2 regions of the Shewanella sp. 492 genome follow, and region 1 is predicted to be linked to the other one. Evidence: riboswitches for the same ligand, from Rfam matches in the RefSeq annotation. Region 1 holds a riboswitch; the other holds the start of a gene.
The links. Region 1 has a riboswitch for cobalamin ahead of AC5YBX_RS13350 (TonB-dependent receptor). Riboswitches for the same ligand answer to the same signal wherever they lie in the genome.
Positions count from the first base shown of each region.

Region 2: it holds a riboswitch for cobalamin, as region 1 does, so the genes downstream of both, AC5YBX_RS14225 (ABC transporter ATP-binding protein) here and AC5YBX_RS13350 (TonB-dependent receptor) in region 1, are expected to answer to the same signal.

Region 1 covers NZ_CM181702.1:3,016,067-3,024,155, forward strand. Annotated here, with positions in the region: gene metE (5-methyltetrahydropteroyltriglutamate--homocysteine S-methyltransferase) at 1-349, opposite strand, end outside; gene AC5YBX_RS13335 (LysR substrate-binding domain-containing protein) at 554-1,465, shown strand; gene AC5YBX_RS13340 (HDOD domain-containing protein) at 1,557-2,285, opposite strand; gene AC5YBX_RS13345 (GDSL-type esterase/lipase family protein) at 2,541-3,152, opposite strand; gene AC5YBX_RS13350 (TonB-dependent receptor) at 3,369-5,342, opposite strand; cobalamin riboswitch at 5,443-5,659, opposite strand; gene AC5YBX_RS13355 (cation:dicarboxylate symporter family transporter) at 6,012-8,089, shown strand, end outside.
Region 2 covers NZ_CM181702.1:3,213,463-3,221,551, reverse strand. Annotated here, with positions in the region: gene AC5YBX_RS14245 (sll1863 family stress response protein) at 1-160, shown strand, start outside; gene AC5YBX_RS14240 (sll1863 family stress response protein) at 224-706, shown strand; gene metH (methionine synthase) at 1,118-4,840, opposite strand; gene AC5YBX_RS14230 (histidine phosphatase family protein) at 5,168-5,773, shown strand; cobalamin riboswitch at 5,923-6,093, shown strand; gene AC5YBX_RS14225 (ABC transporter ATP-binding protein) at 6,247-7,041, shown strand; gene AC5YBX_RS14220 (FecCD family ABC transporter permease) at 7,041-8,089, shown strand, end outside.

The sequences.
Region 1 (8,089 bases):
TAAAATACTTTTTCATTTGCGAGGCGCTGCTGGCCGCACCTGTTGGGGCGCGCCCTCGTGCCATTCTAAATAGGGTATCTAAATCCACCTTGTCGCCATCACGATGGCGAGCTGGAATGGCATTAATGGTGGCGCTTAAGGTAAGCACCTGATCGTAGTAGGCAAAGTCACCAACTGGCAGCAAACTCACTCCCGCATCGGCCTGCCACTGCCAATGAGTTTGCCGTAAAGTGTTGGCCACCTCATGCAGCGCCGCTGGCGTGATCTCTTGGCGCCAATATTGCTCTAACGCAAATTTAAGTTCACGCTGACGCCCAATTCGAGGAAAACCTAATGACGCGATCTTGATAGTTTGCATACTGATACCCTTCTAAATGAGATAAGCCAACGTGTGATGCCCCTGCTCCGACATCACAACTCAAGCTTGATTAACCATAAATACGCCACAAGCAAAACAGGCGTCTGGACGTCTAGAAGTTTATTGTGTTAATCTGTTGGTTCGCAATGGAATTGATTTCAACCCCAACATGAGCAAGATTCATCTGAGGTAAAAATGATAGAGCTTAGGCATTTACGCACATTAGTTGCACTCAAGGAAAGTGGCAGTCTTGCTGGGGCTGCTGAGAAACGCTTTGTCACCCAATCGGCTTTATCCCATCAAATCAAAGAGCTGGAAACTCGAATTAACTCAGCCATCTTTATCCGTAAGAGCAAACCGCTGTCGTTTACTCAGGAGGGAGCACGACTACTGCATCTGGCCGAAGAGATATTACCTAAGGTGACAGAGACCGAACTTGAGCTTAAAAATGGTCTCAATAGTGACAATACCGATCTGTTTGTGGGGATTGAATGCCACAGCTGTTTTCGCTGGCTAATGCCGGTGATCACTGAGTTTAATGCCAGTTTTCCCCACAGTAATTTAGAGCTATCGAGCCGGCACCTATTTGATTCGCTAACGGCACTCAAGCAGGGGCAATTGGATGTGGTACTGACGTCAGATCCTATTCCAGATCATGATATTACCTACCAACACTTATTTGATTTTGAAGTAAAACTTATCTGCGCCACCGATCATCCCCTAGCAACGCAGCCCTTTGTCAGCCCAGCTCATTTAGCTCAGCATACCTTGCTCACCTACCCTGTGCCGCCCGAACGTTTAGACATTTATCGCCATTTTATGGAGCCTGCGGGCGTGCCTATCGCTAAACAAATCCGATGCGATCTCACCTCCATGCTACTGCAACGCATCGCCTGTAAAGATGGCGTCTCCGCCCTCCCCACATGGTCGATTAACCAAGCCCACGGCTTGTCACTTAGCGCGCTACCATTAGGCCGCGACGGCTTAAAGCGCCCGCTATTTGGGGCCTATCGCCGCAGCAGTAGCAAAACTAGAGTGGCGCAACACTGGTTGCAGTTAGTGGCTAACGAAGGGATGGTAAAACAAGAAGATGCAATAATGGCTTAGCTGATATGACGATGCCCATTTAGACACTAAAAACCTATTTTTTACTAAAAAAAACAGATTTTTAGAGCTGATGGTTTACAACTGAGAATGATTAGAGTGGCTTAAGCAACTGATTACGCATCGCTAATACTCGGCGTAAAATCAGGCCGGGTGAGTCACTGTTACGAGTCTGACGTAGATTGTGGGCTATCATAAACTCTTGACGTAATTCCTCATCTAAGTCGAGCGACTCAAACGCATCGAGGGTAAGGATCTGTTTATGATTATCGATGATCGATTTAATGATAGACAGGGGTAGAGACTGTTCCGACTCGGCATTTAAATAAGCAAAGGCGCTTAAGGCGACAATTTCGCCAAACACGCTAAACAGCGCCAAAGTTTGCACTTCATCAGGGTCAATATTCACCCCTTCCATTTGGTGTAAGCTATCAACCGATTCTGCCGCAATGCTTTCGGTAAGTGTCCAGTAACCTGTCACCAACTTTTTATACAACGGAGGTAACTCATCGAGGCGCTCTTTGAGATAGAAAGTAAATGCGTAACGATAAATGTTAATTTGGCCTAAACGGACCAAGGCATCTTTGAGGGAGCGATTTTTAATGGCAGCAACACAGGGGGCCGCAGCCGCATTACTGCGATACAGCATGTGAGCTGCCAGTGCAGGATCGGATGAGACAATATCAATCACATTACGAATATCACCGTCGGCAATAATGGCTTTTTTTAACGGGATAAGAATACCACGGCGACCAATGACCTGCTCTTCATTGCCGATAATCGCACGCACTTGAGTGAATACTTGATGCTCAAGATCTGTCATGAGAAATTATTAACCTGATTAATCGTTGTGGCAAATCGCCAATTGTTACCGTCGGATTTACCCATAAAACGCCCGCTGCGGTCAAGTCGATTTGCCACAAATTCAAACTTTAATATAAATAAATCAATTAAGCTTGTTAACTGGGTCATAAATGATGAACTCGCTGAACAAAATAGCAGCAGCGAGTAAAAAGTGAATCTAAATATCCCACTTATTTAGCGCAACATCCGCCCAGCCATGTTATGCCTGAAGCCGTTAAATAGCTCCGGCCTGTTGTAAACGCTGATGCAGATGCACAGCCAACTGACGATAACCGGCATTATTGAGATGAATCGCATCAGATTTTAGCTCGCTCGATTTAAGTAATTCTGCCAGTTTGTCTTCAATAAGGAGTAAGCCATATTGCTCACTTAAACGCTTGTAGAGACTAGCAGGTGTCAGCCAAATCCCTTTTTGAGGCACAGCAATTAAAACAATGGCAATATCACGCTGCTGGGCTTGCTCAATCATTTGCGCTAAATTTAGCTCAACTTGATGCTCACTCATATTACGTAAAAAATCGTTGCCGCCTTGCAGCAATAACACTAAATGAGGTTGAGTGGCATCTAACACCTGTGCAAATCGCTGCGCCCCTTCGCCGCTGGTTTCGCCAGAAATGCCCGCATTAACCACCTCAAGGCCAGTTAAGTTAGCCAGAACACTGGGATAATCGGCTCCGGCACTGGCGCCTACGCCTTGGGTGAGGCTGTCGCCAAAGGCCAAAATACGCCCATGCTGCGGTAATGTTGCTAACGTCTCGCCCTTTTGCGGCAGTAGCCAGGCCAGCAACACGATGGCGATACCCAAGAGTAGCCATTTTAATTTCATCTTTTAACTCCTTGTTTATCGCTTTGCCACTCACAAGACTAACCTGTAATGATTAAGTCTGGCTTAATCAATTTAAGGAGCTGTTAAGCCTGAACCTCACGAGTAATGCTAGCGCTAGCATACACTTACGATAAAATTGCGGCTATAAAAAAGCCAATCAGCAAACCTGATTGGCTTTATCTTACTTTAAGTCACTTGGCGTGCACGCATTACCGCTTAAAAGCGGTAGCTCGCGGTTAAACGCAGCGCGCGGCCAGTCCCCGAGTAATAACCGTTGCCCCATGCACTGTAATAACCTGCGCTAACATACTCTTCATCAAGCAGATTATCGACTCGCAAGCTGGCTAACCACGAGCCGCGAGTATAGTTAAGCGCGACATTGGTGAGCAGGTAATCCGCTAGCTTAGGATCAACATTGGCGTTGTCGCCCTCGATAAAGCGCTCCCCCGTATACAGGCCTTCAACAAACAGTTGCACATGTTCACTGATATCGTAACTGATATAGCCACGACCCGAATGCTTCGCCACCCAAGAGAGTGACTTACCCTCATTAACGCCATCGGTAAATTCGGCATCAATGTAGTTATATTCAAGCCCCAGCAGCACCTGCTGCATGACTTGCCAATCCCAATCTAAACTGACGCCATAACGACGTGATGCATCGGCGTTCACGTTAGCACCAGGGAAACTGCCACCAGTTGGAGTATCGGCGCTAGGGTCGAACACTATTTCATCTTCTAGTTCGAGACGATAGGCACTCACTCGCAGTGTTTGCTGCGCTAGCGTCCAGTCCCACCCCGCTTCATAAGAGCGGCCAGTTTGCGGCTTGAGCCCCTTCACATTGGCCGGGGTATAAGCTTGCTCATCAACCTTGGCAAAGCGGAAATTATCGTCGGCGCGCAGGTAAAAACGCTGAGCGTTGGTAGGACGATAGTTAATCCCAAGTTCAAATGCGTGGGCATCTTGATCCAACTCAATGCCGTTAGCGTAGGCGCTGGGATCGCGCAGATCGTCGGTCACCTCGGCATAACGCCCCCCCACAATGTAACTGACACTTTGAGTCAGTGGCACAGTGGCTTGCACATAGGCACTGATCTGCTTTTGCACGTTTTCACGGCCACTACTAAACACCGACTCACCACGGCTTAAATCGAGCCCGCTCACTAAGGTTAACGGCCCGTTGCCAGTGGTAAAGTTAGCAATCGCCTTAGGGTTAAACTCTAGTAATGAGCGCGTATCACGGCGGTTGCTGCCCCAGCTATTGAGGCCAGTGATTAAGGTGTCGGCATAATTAATATCCGCCCCAAGCTCCCACTGCTGATTGAGTTGACGCTGGTAGCCCGAACGCAGCGCCGTGGTCATCTCATGCAGATAACTGTCATAGGCCCCTGGGGCGCTGGCATTTGATTGGCGTGGGTCTTGTTCAATCTGCTCAAGGGTTAATGCACCAGCCAATTCTCGACGGTTGTCATAGTAACTGCTTTCGGCAAAAAAGTGCTGCGCATCGTCTTGATACTGCAAGCGCCCTAATAACGATGAGGTTTCATTCGCGTTATGGTCGCGATAGTTATCCCCTTGGTTATAACTGGCCGCACCATAAAAACGCCAATTAGCGTTTATCGCCCCTGACACATCAAGGTTACCTTCATAGGTATCAAAACTGCCCCCAGAAAGCTGCACGCTGCCACCACTGCCCTGTGGCGCCTTGGTGATGATGTTAATCACACCACCCACCGCCTGATCGCCATATAACACCCCCGCACTCCCGGACATGATCTCGATGCGCTCAACTTGATTAAGGGCAATAGCGCTGATGCTTGGGGCGGCAATATCAATATTGTTCAATCGACGTCCATCAATCAAAATCAAGGTATTACTCGCCGCTTGGCTAGCACTAAAGCCCCGCAGTGCAAATACGGCTCCGGTGTTTGAATCAGAAATCTGTATACCACTTTGACCGCGTAACACTTCGGTTAAACTCGTTGCGCCACTCATCTCAATCGCCGCGGCATCAATCACATTGACGTTAGCGGCAATATTGAGAGGGGTACTGACATTGCGACCAATAACGGTAATGGTCTCACCGATATTGATTTGCGCAGAGGGGTCATTTTGCGCCGTCACTGAAAACGCAGAAAAACTAAATAAACCGCCAATTAACAGGGCGATAGCTGTAGGTTGTGTACCCATTTACCTTTAACTCCTAAAAGGGAAACGGGGCAAGAGGTCACGACTTCACGCCGCCGGATAGACGATATGAGGTCGCATTTCGAGATCTGCCCGCCGAAATCTCAAAATCACCTTAAGGGCCGGTCTCCGGACTGAGGATAGGTATAAACCCAAACTGCGGTTGATACGACAAGACTAAGTTTTTTTAACGCTTAGTTATAGCAAGCGCACCCAGCTTTCACCTTTCACCGTTGCGGGGGCAGTGCCAGATTTTCACAGGCTTCCCGATTATCCCATTGCGACTGACGCAACTGGGCACCACAAAAGATTGACTCGAATTTGGTTACCTATAACGGCAATGCACAACTGTTATTCCATACAAAGTGGCATCGCCGTCAAGACCGCGGGCATTATAGACGTCTAAACGGATAAAAGTCTAACAAAGCATGTTAAGTCAGTGTCATACAAATCACCGCTCACATCGGTTTACGACAGTAAGTCGCTTCGCCATTGACGTTAGTAATGATAATTTTTAACACAAATAAATCACCATACTGACAATAATCACTGTTAACCCTTTATCCTCCCTTGCTACAGACCCTATAATAAACAACCAGTAAGCGATTATTTACCCACCAGTCATTGTCGTCATCTAGCCGGCATTATCGACTACTCAAATGGAATCAACCTGTGCTAACAAAACTGCGCGCGATGCAAAGCTCCACCCAGATGATAGTGGCCATGTTTATAGGCTTTGGCGTGGGCTTGTTTTTTGGCGAGTCCGTCGGCTGGCTCAGTAATATTGGCACCAGCGTCATTCTGTTAATGCAGATGACGGTACTGCCCTTTATTTTGGTTTCTCTCATTGGCGGTATCGGCAAACTTAAGCGCACCACCGCCAGTTTAATTTTTAGCCGCGCTGGCGTCATCATGTTACTGCTGTGGCTAATGGGCTTAGTGTTGGTGGCCCTCATGCCGCTGTCATTTCCTTTTGTTGAAACGGCCTCTTTTTTCAGCACCAGCATTGTCGAGCCCACGACTCCTATCGATTACTTTAAGCTGTATATTCCGGCCAACCCGTTTGAGTCGATGGCGGCGGGCTATGTGCCTGCCATGGTGGTGTTCAGTATCGCCATGGGGCTGGCGCTCATTGGCATGGAGGGCGAAAACAAACAGCTTATCATCACCTTTATGCATACCTGTAGCGAGATATTCTCTAAGATCACTCAGGCGCTGGTACGGGTCTTGCCGATAGGGATTTTTGCCATGTCGGCCTCGGCGGCGGGCACGATGGGAGTCGATGAATTTGCCAGTATGCAGGTGTATCTCATCAGCTATTTTGTGCTTTGTTTACTGCTCACTTTCTGGCTGTTGCCGTGGATCATCGCCTCACTCACCCCAGTGACCTATGCCCAAGCGCTGCGCATCGCAAAATCGAGCGTGGTCACCGCATTCGCGACCGGCAATATTTTTATCGTGATCCCTGTGATTGTCGACGAATGTAAGCAGATCATGCGCGAACATGAAAGCCTCAGCGATGACGCCGAAACCCTAATTGAAATTTTGGTGCCCATCGCCTTTACCTTTCCCAATATCGGTAAACTGACGGTCATTTTGTTTGTGCTGTTTGCCGGCTGGTTTAACGGCACTCCGGTGGACATTAGCGAGCTACCGTCACTGTCGATTAGCGGTCTGCTCTCTCTATTTGGTAGCGTCTATGTCGCCATCCCTTTTATGTTGGACTTACTGCATCTGCCGCAAGATCTGTTTCAACTGTTTGTGATGTCAGGCTTTATTACCGGAAAATTTAACTCTATAGCCGCCGTTATGTACCTATTTGCCTTAACACTACTCACGGTATCCCTATTTGAGCGGCGTTTAAGACTGCGCCCACCACAACTGCTGAAATTAAGTATTGGCGTCGTCGTAAGCGTCGCCTTGACCTTAGTGGTGAGCCGAGTGGGTATGGGCATGTTGATCCACAGCCCTGATGTCACCAGCGGCGTAATTGCCAATATGCAGGTGGCCGATAAAGTGCCGACTATCGTTAAAAAACAGTTCCCAGTCCTCGGCAAAACGCCAAGCGCCCCAATCGCCAATGTGCAAACCATCCGCCAACGCGGAGTACTAAAGGTGGGTTACATCCCCAGCAATGTGCCTTTTAGCTACTATAATAATGCCGCCCAATTAGTGGGGTTTGACAGCGCAATGGCCAGTAAACTCGCCGAAGATTTAGGGGTAAAAGTGGAGTTTATTCCTTTTCATAAAGATCACTTGGCCGAGTCACTCAAGGCGGGCTTTTTCGATATTGCCATGTCAGGCTTAGCCATGGATATCAACCAAATGGATCAGCTGAGCTATGTTGACCCTGTGCTCAAATTAAATTTAGCTATCGCCACCAAAGACCATAAGGTCAACAGTTTTAAACGCAAACAATCGATTTTAACGCTGCAAAATACCACCATCGCCTATGTAGAGCACAGTGACATTATCGAAGAAGCCAAGGCCAACTACCCCAACCTCACCTTTGTTAAAATTGACGGTTATAAAACCTTTTTTAGGCAGAAGTCCGATAAATATGATGCGGTAGTGATCAGCGCCGAAGCCGGTTCAGCTTGGACCTTATTCTTCCCCGGTTACGGCATTGCCTTGCTCGAAAGTAAGGTGCAATATCCGGTGGCTTATGCGGTCGCCCAAGACAATCAATCGCTACTCAATTACGTCAATAACTGGCAGAAGCTACGCAAAGTCGATGGCCACCAGCAGCG
Region 2 (8,089 bases), 200 kb from region 1:
AATTGAAGAACTGCGGACAATGCAAAGGGATGTCGCTAATCAATTAATTGAACTTGAAGAGTCTAGCGATGATGCTTGGGAAGATATTAAGGCGGGTATCAACAATGCGTGGGACTCGCTCGACAAAGCATTGAAATCAGCAGTGCAGAGGTTCAAGTAATAGTTCAACTAATATTAGGTAAATATTAGTCTAAACAATGACAAAGTATTAAGGAGATTGCTTGTGAAATCATTTATTAATGCATTTTTGTTAGCCACCATAATAGGTATTGTCCCGCTAGGTTATGTACAGATGAGTTATGCACAAACCGATAGTGATAAAGCTGAGGAAAAGACCTCAATAGAAGATGTTAAAAAAGAAACCGAAGAGATGCTTAAAACGATTGGTGCATACAGTGCCGATAAGCGAGATAAAGCGGTGGAAGAAGTCAAAGCGAGCCTTGATAAGTTAGATAAGCGCATCGATGCGTTAGAGGCGAAGACAGATAAAAATTGGGATGAAATGAGTGCAACCGCGCGCCAAGATGCCCGCGAAAAACTCAAAGCACTTCGTAAGCAACAGAATAAAGTTGCCCAGTGGTATGGCAGCATGAAATCCAGCTCTGCTGATGCATGGGAAGAAATTAAGCAAGGGTTCTCGGATGCTTATAAAGATCTCGAGAAGTCGTGGGAAGAAGCTGAAAAAGAGTTTGAGTCTAAAGAATAACGGGACTTAAAGATGGCATTTTACCCACCCCCATGCTTTTTAAGTAATTAGTCAGAAGCTACAAGATTCGCCATCGAAGTTGCCGAAATAAGTAGATAAAAATGCCGTATAGCCATCATGGATGATGGCTAAGGCTCGGAGGGCATGGATGCCCGAACTGAGCCGTTAGGCGATTTTTATTGGAGTATGAGGCGCCTAACTAATGCATGTAACTTCGTCTGGGGCGGCAAGGGGAGATGCAAGAGGGGGATTGCTGTTGATCCCCTTCTTGCTCGGGTGTGGGTTGAAGACCCACGACTTACCTCGGCCGTAAGGCCGTATGGGTTAGTGAGGCGAAGCCTCAGTACTAATGTTCAAACGAAGTTTGGGTAATCAAAGGAGTCAAGGTGATGACTCCAGATCACTCCCCCGTTAAACATCATAATCCAATACTGGTGCTAACCAGCGTTCGGTTTCCTCGATACTCATTCCTTTACGTTTGGCATAGTCCTCCACCTGATCGCGGCCAATATTGGTCACGCCAAAGTAGCGTGATTGCGGGTGGGCGAAGTACCAACCCGATACCGCGGCGGTGGGGAACATGGCGTAGCTTTCGGTGATATTAAGCCCAATGGTTTCATCTGGCTTAAGTAAGTCCCATAACAAGCCCTTTTCGGTGTGATCTGGACAGGCGGGGTAACCCGGTGCTGGGCGAATACCTTTATATTTTTCGCGAATGAGTGCCGTGTTATCGAGATCTTCATCGGCGGCGTAGCCCCAAAACTCTTTACGCACTCGCTCATGCATGCGCTCGGCGAAGGCTTCGGCCAGACGGTCGGCTAAACATTTGAGCATGATGGCGTTGTAGTCATCGTGGTTGGCTTCGAAACGGGCAATATGCTCGTCGATACCATGACCTGCGGTGACGGCAAAACCGCCCATGTAGTCGGCCACGCCTGAGTCTTTAGGGGCGACAAAATCAGCCAAACAAAAGTTATCGTTGCCTACGCGCTCTATCTGCATCCGCAGGTGGTGGGTCGTCATCTCCACTGTGGTGCGGGTTTCGTCGGTGTAGAGCTCAATATCATCGTGGTTAACGGTATTGGCAGGGAACAGGCCGATAACGGCTTTGGCGGTAAGCCATTTTTCGTCGATGATCTGCTTAAGCATGGCTTTACCATCGGCGAATAGCTTACGGGCTTCTTCACCGACCACCTTGTCGTCCAAGATCTTCGGGAAATGGCCATGCAGTTCCCAGCTACGGAAAAACGGGGTCCAGTCGATACGCTCGACTAAGTCTTCCAATGGGTAGTCATCGAACACCTGACGCCCTAGTTGATTAGGGACAAATGGGGTGTAATTGGCCCAATCGTGCTGGCAGCGGTTGTCGCGCGCGGCGGCAATGGGGATGATCTGTTTGCGTTTTTCTTGTGAGTTACGCTTGTCGCGCATCATCTGATATTCATCATAGGTGGCATCGATAGTGGCTTGACGCGTCTCATTGCTGATAAGTTTCGATACCATAGGCACGGCGCGTGATGCGTCGGCAATATAGATGGCGCCCGTTGGAGCGTGGGGCGCGATTTTAACCGCGGTATGAATTTTCGAGCAGGTCGCGCCGCCAATGATCGACGGGATAGTAAGCCCGGCCTTATGGAAGGCTTTAACGTTGTGCACCATCTCATCGAGACTCGGGGTGATTAAGCCTGACATGCCGATGATATCGACATTTTCCGCCTTGGCGACCTCGATGATCTTCTCAACGGGGACCATCACCCCAAGATCGATCACCTCATAGCCATTACAGGCCAGCACCACGCCGACGATGTTCTTACCGATATCGTGCACGTCACCTTTAACGGTGACCATCAAGATTTTACCGTTAGACTGACCTTCGACTTTTTCCAGTTCGATATAGGGGTTTAAGTAGGCGACCGCTTTTTTCATTACTCGCGCCGATTTGACCACTTGGGGCAAAAACATCTTGCCCGAACCAAAGAGATCGCCGACCACGTTCATGCCATCCATGAGCGGCCCTTCAATCACATCCAGTGGCCGAGTCGCCTGCTGTCTTGCTTCTTCGGTGTCTTCATCGATAAAGTCGGTAATGCCTTTCACTAGGGCATGGGCAAGACGTTTGCTCACCTCCCAGCTGCGCCACTCTAAATCTTCTTTCTTAGCCACTTGGCTGCCATCACCGCGAAACTTCTCGGCGACCTCAAGTAGTTGCTCGGTGTTATTTGAATCTGCCACTGGGCAGGGCAGGTTTTGCACTACCGCTTCAACGCGCGCTTTTAACTCGCTGTCGATATCGTCATAAATCGCCAGCTGACCCGCGTTGACGATACCCATGTCCATCCCCGCTTGAATCGCATGATAGAGGAACACGGCATGAATCGCCTCACGCACCGGGTTGTTACCACGGAATGAGAACGACACGTTCGATACCCCGCCCGAGATCATCGCGTGGGGTAGGGTGCGTTTGATCTCACGAGTGGCTTCAATAAAGTCGACAGCGTAGTTGTCATGCTCGTCAATACCGGTAGCAATGGCAAAGATGTTGGGGTCGAAAATAATATCTTCTGGCGGGAAGCCCACCTTATCGACTAACACCCGATAGGCGCGGGTACAGATCTCGATCTTACGTGCCTTGGTGTCTGCCTGACCTTGCTCATCGAACGCCATGATGATGGCCGCGGCGCCATAACGTTTAACCAATTTGGCGTGGTGAATAAATTGCGCTTCGCCCTCTTTCAACGAGATGGAGTTGACTATGCCTTTGCCTTGAATGCACTTAAGGCCTGCCTCTATCACTTCCCATTTAGAGGAGTCGATCATAATCGGCACCCGGCTGATATCGGGCTCAGAGGCGATAAGGTTAAGGAATTTCTGCATCACCTCGACGCCGTCGAGCATGCCTTCATCCATGTTGATGTCGATGATCTGGGCGCCGTTTTCTACCTGCTCACGTGCGACGCTGAGGGCGGTTTCATATTCGCCATTTTTGATCAGCCGTAAAAAGGCAGCCGAGCCGGTGACATTGGTGCGCTCGCCCACGTTCACAAACAGCGAGTTGGCATCTATGGTCAGTGGCTCAAGCCCCGACAAGCGGCAAGCCACTGGGATGTCTGGCAGCGCCCGCGGCGCATGGGAGATAACCGCCTCGCGAATGGCGCTAATATGGGCCGGTGTACTACCACAGCAGCCGCCAATAATGTTTAAAAAGCCCTCTTGTGCCCACTCACCGATAACGCTTGCCATCTCTTCGGGGCTTTCATCATAGCCACCAAACTCATTAGGCAGCCCCGCATTGGGGTGCGCCGACACATAACATTCGGCAATTTTTGACAACTCTTGCACGTAGGGGCGTAGCTCTTGCGGACCAAGGGCGCAGTTAAGACCAATCGACAGTGGCTTAACGTGGCGCAGCGAGTTGTAAAAGGCTTCGGTGGTTTGCCCTGTGAGGGTGCGGCCCGAGGCATCGGTGATGGTGCCAGAGATCATGATGGGCACGCGCAGCTCAAGCTGTTCAAATACCGTTTCTATAGCAAACAACGCGGCTTTGGCGTTGAGGGTATCGAAGATGGTTTCCACCATGATGATATCGGCGCCGCCTTTAAGCAGCGCCTCAATCGACTCAATATAGGCATCGACCAGCTCATCGAAGCTGACATTACGGTAACCGGGATCGTTAACATCTGGGCTAATCGAGCAGGTGCGGTTGGTGGGGCCAAGTACCCCGGCAACATAACACGCGCGCCCTGTTTCAGCGCTGATCTCGTCGGCCGCAGCGCGGGCAAGGCGTGCACCTTCAAGGTTAATTTCAACAGACACCTCCTGCATCTCGTAGTCGGCCATGGCGATACGAGTGGCGTTAAAGGTATTGGTCTCGATGATATCGGCGCCAGCGAGTAGGTACTGTTTATGGATAGCTTTGATAATGGCGGGCTGAGTCAGAACCAGCAGATCGTTATTACCTTTGACATCGCAGGGCCAGTCTTTAAAACGCTCGCCGCGAAAGTCGGCTTCCTCAAGCTTATGATCTTGGATCATGGTGCCCATGGCGCCGTCGAGAATTAAAATACGTGATTCGAGCTGCTCGGTGATCTGCGCTGTTATCTGTCTTATTGGGGTAACAGGGGGTCGGGTCGCCATAAAATTCTACCTATATCCTACTCGATGCATGTCCACGACTGCTGATGCAGTGCGACGAGGGTGTGATCACCCTGCTATTATTTTTAGATGTATAAACGTATAGACGTCTATAGTAATTGCTATAGTAAGCGACTTATTAGGCTAAGGGCAAGTCAAAAGAGTATCAGTTTTCCCCCTCGTTAGCCCAGTGGCTTATAGGCTGCAGCTTAGCCTGTGGGTGATGTTTGTTTTGGCGCAATTGCAGCCCACGGGCAGTGTTGCCCATATTGCATTGGCGCGCCGTCTCGGCGTATGCTGCCACGGCATGACAAATATCAAGGTAAGCCAATGACACAAACGATTTTTTATTTAATGCGCCATGGTCAGTGCGAGGGGGGCAATGTGCTGCGAGGCCGAAGCGACCAGCCTTTGAGTGAGCTGGGATTTGCCCAGATGCAACTGGCCTGTGCGACTAAATTACCCGAGACGATAGATGCGCTGGTGAGCTCCCCCTTGAGCCGCTGCCAAGTGTTTGCCGAGTATTATGCCAATAAACAGCAGTTACCTTGCTCAGTTGAGGCGGGTTTGATGGAGATTGATTTTGGCCGCTGGGACGGTGAGGCGCTTGATACCTTGTTTGCTGAGCATAGCGAGGCGCTTAACGCCTACTGGCAAGATCCTTTGCGTGCGCCATTGCCAGGCAGTGAGCCGCTAGATGTCTTTGAGCAGCGGGTCGAGACCTGTATCGAGCAAGTGTTACATAGACACAGTGGCAAAACCCTGCTGCTTGTCACCCATGGTGGGGTTATCCGCCATTTGATGGGGCTGGCGCTGGGGATCCGCGGCGAAGTGGGCTTCTATACCCAGTTAAGTCTCGATTATGGCAGTGTGGTTAAGTTAAGCCACTTGGTCGATAACGATGGTAAAGGCTATTGGCGCTTACATTGGGGTTAATGCCTAAGCTGAGTGCGCGTTAGTTATCAGCGTTTGTCGTCAACCAGCGCGGCAAATACAAAAGGTGGTTTGCCTCTTAGGGGAAATACCGCATAATAGCCAACAATTTTAGGTGTCTAGCATACAGATGACGCCGAGCGTAAGGTGTTGAGCAGCGACTCACTTAACGTGGGTCGAGTAACTCAAACTTAATGGGGAATTGGGGAGTGACCTAAGGTCATCAGCCCAAACTGTGCCCGCAACTGTGAGTGTGTTGAGTAAGGCAATTGGCCTTGTCTGCAACCACAAGTCAGGATACCTGCCTTACGCTATAGCCTAATGACTCAAGCGGGTGACTTGAGGGAGCTAAAGATGAACAACCGACTTGGGGCGTTAGCCCCGCTTGGCAGCGGCAGGTCGACACCTGCGCGGTCGCAACACACTTTACCCTATTACTTTGCGGCTTGGATGATGAGCCTGTGACGTCAATCCCTATGGCGTTATCTGCCCAACACCTTAGTTGGCACGCGGGCGAGCGCGCCATTTTGGCTGATGTCAGTGTCGAACTGCCCCAAGGCCAAATGCTGGGGATCATCGGCCCTAATGGCGCCGGTAAATCCACCTTACTGCGCTGTCTATATCGTTATTTGACCCCAAGCCAAGGGGATATCACCTTATTTGGCCGAGCGGTGGGCGACTTTTCGGCGCGATCCTTTGCCCAGCAAGTGGCGGTGGTGCTGCAAGACACGCCGCACCATTTTGACATGACCACGGCGCAGCTGGTGGCGCTAGGGTTGACGCCCCATAAGGGGGCGTTTTCGCTCACCAGCGACCAAGACAAGCACGATGTGCGCCGCGCCTTAGCCACAGTAGGTTTAACCGCGTTGGCCGACCAAGGGTATGAGCAACTTTCTGGCGGCGAGAAACAACGGGCGTTAATCGCCCGCGCCATAGTGCAAAAGCCCAAGCTGTTGATCCTCGATGAGCCCACTAATCATTTAGATATCCGTTATCAAATACAGATCTTAGAGCTACTGCGTAGCTTAGAGATGACGGTGGTTATCTCGATCCATGACCTTAATTTAGCCAGCGCCCTGTGTGACCAATTGCTGCTGCTCGACCAAGGCCACGCAGTTGCCCAAGGCCGCCCAAATGAGGTGTTGACCGAGCAGCGTATTGCCGAGGTCTTTGAGGTGTGCTGCCAAGTGAGCCCGCACCCACAACACGGTAATCCGCAAATTAATTACTTTTATGGCTACCATAATGTCACCCAAGGGGAGACGCCATGATGCGCTCGCCCGGATTATCGGCCAGCGAGCGCCTTTGGCGCGGCCTGCTATTGGTCACAGGGTTTGGGGGATTAAGCCTAATGACGCCGCTGTTAGCCGCCAGTTTTGGTGCGGCGCACATCGACTTTAACCAAGTGGTCGATGTGGTGCTGGCCACCCTTGGCGGTGAGCGTCCAAGCAGCGTCACCGCCCGCATTGTGATGGAGCTGCGGATGCCGCGCATCGCGCTGGCGTTTATCGCCGGTTTTGGTTTAGCCATCGCCGGCGCCGTGCTGCAAACTGTGACCCGCAATCCACTGGCCGACCCTTATCTTTTTGGCATCTCTTCTGGCGCCTCCTTTGGTGCCGTAGTGGTGCTTACCCTGTTTGGCGGTGCGGGCGCGCTATCGAACGCCTTATCCATATCATGGCTTGGCAGCGTCAGCCTGCCGGTGGGCGCCTTTATTGGCGCCAGTCTCGCAGTGCTGATGGTATTGGCCTTGTGCGGCCGCGCCATGAGCACTCAAATCGAGCGCATGCTGCTTTCTGGGGTGGCGATCTCCTTTATGTTTGGTGCGCTCACCAGTTTATTACTCTATTTTTCGGGCCCTCAGGCGGCCGCCTCTGTGCTGTTTTGGAGCTTGGGCAGTTTTGCCAAGGCCAGTTGGTCTGGCTTGGGGCTGCCCTTGTTGGTGGTGGCCGGTGCAACTGTGATCATATTGCTGTTTAAACGCCAGATAGTTGCCATGAAAGCCGGTGATGAAACCGCCCACACTTTAGGGATCGATGTGCAGCGCCTGCGCCTAGCCATGTTGCTTTTGTGCTCGTTAATCACTGCCGTGCTGGTGGCTAACTGTGGCGGAATCGGCTTTGTAGGTTTGATGATCCCGCATATGGTGCGCCTGTTGCTGCCTGGTCGCTTCGCCTTGTTGACCACAGGGTTGGTGGGCGGGCTGTTTATGATCTGGGTCGATGTATTAGCCCGTTGCTTGCTGAGTTACCAAGAGCTGCCTATCGGCATTATTACCGCGGTGATCGGCAGTGTGTTTTTCTTGTTTATTTTAGGCAG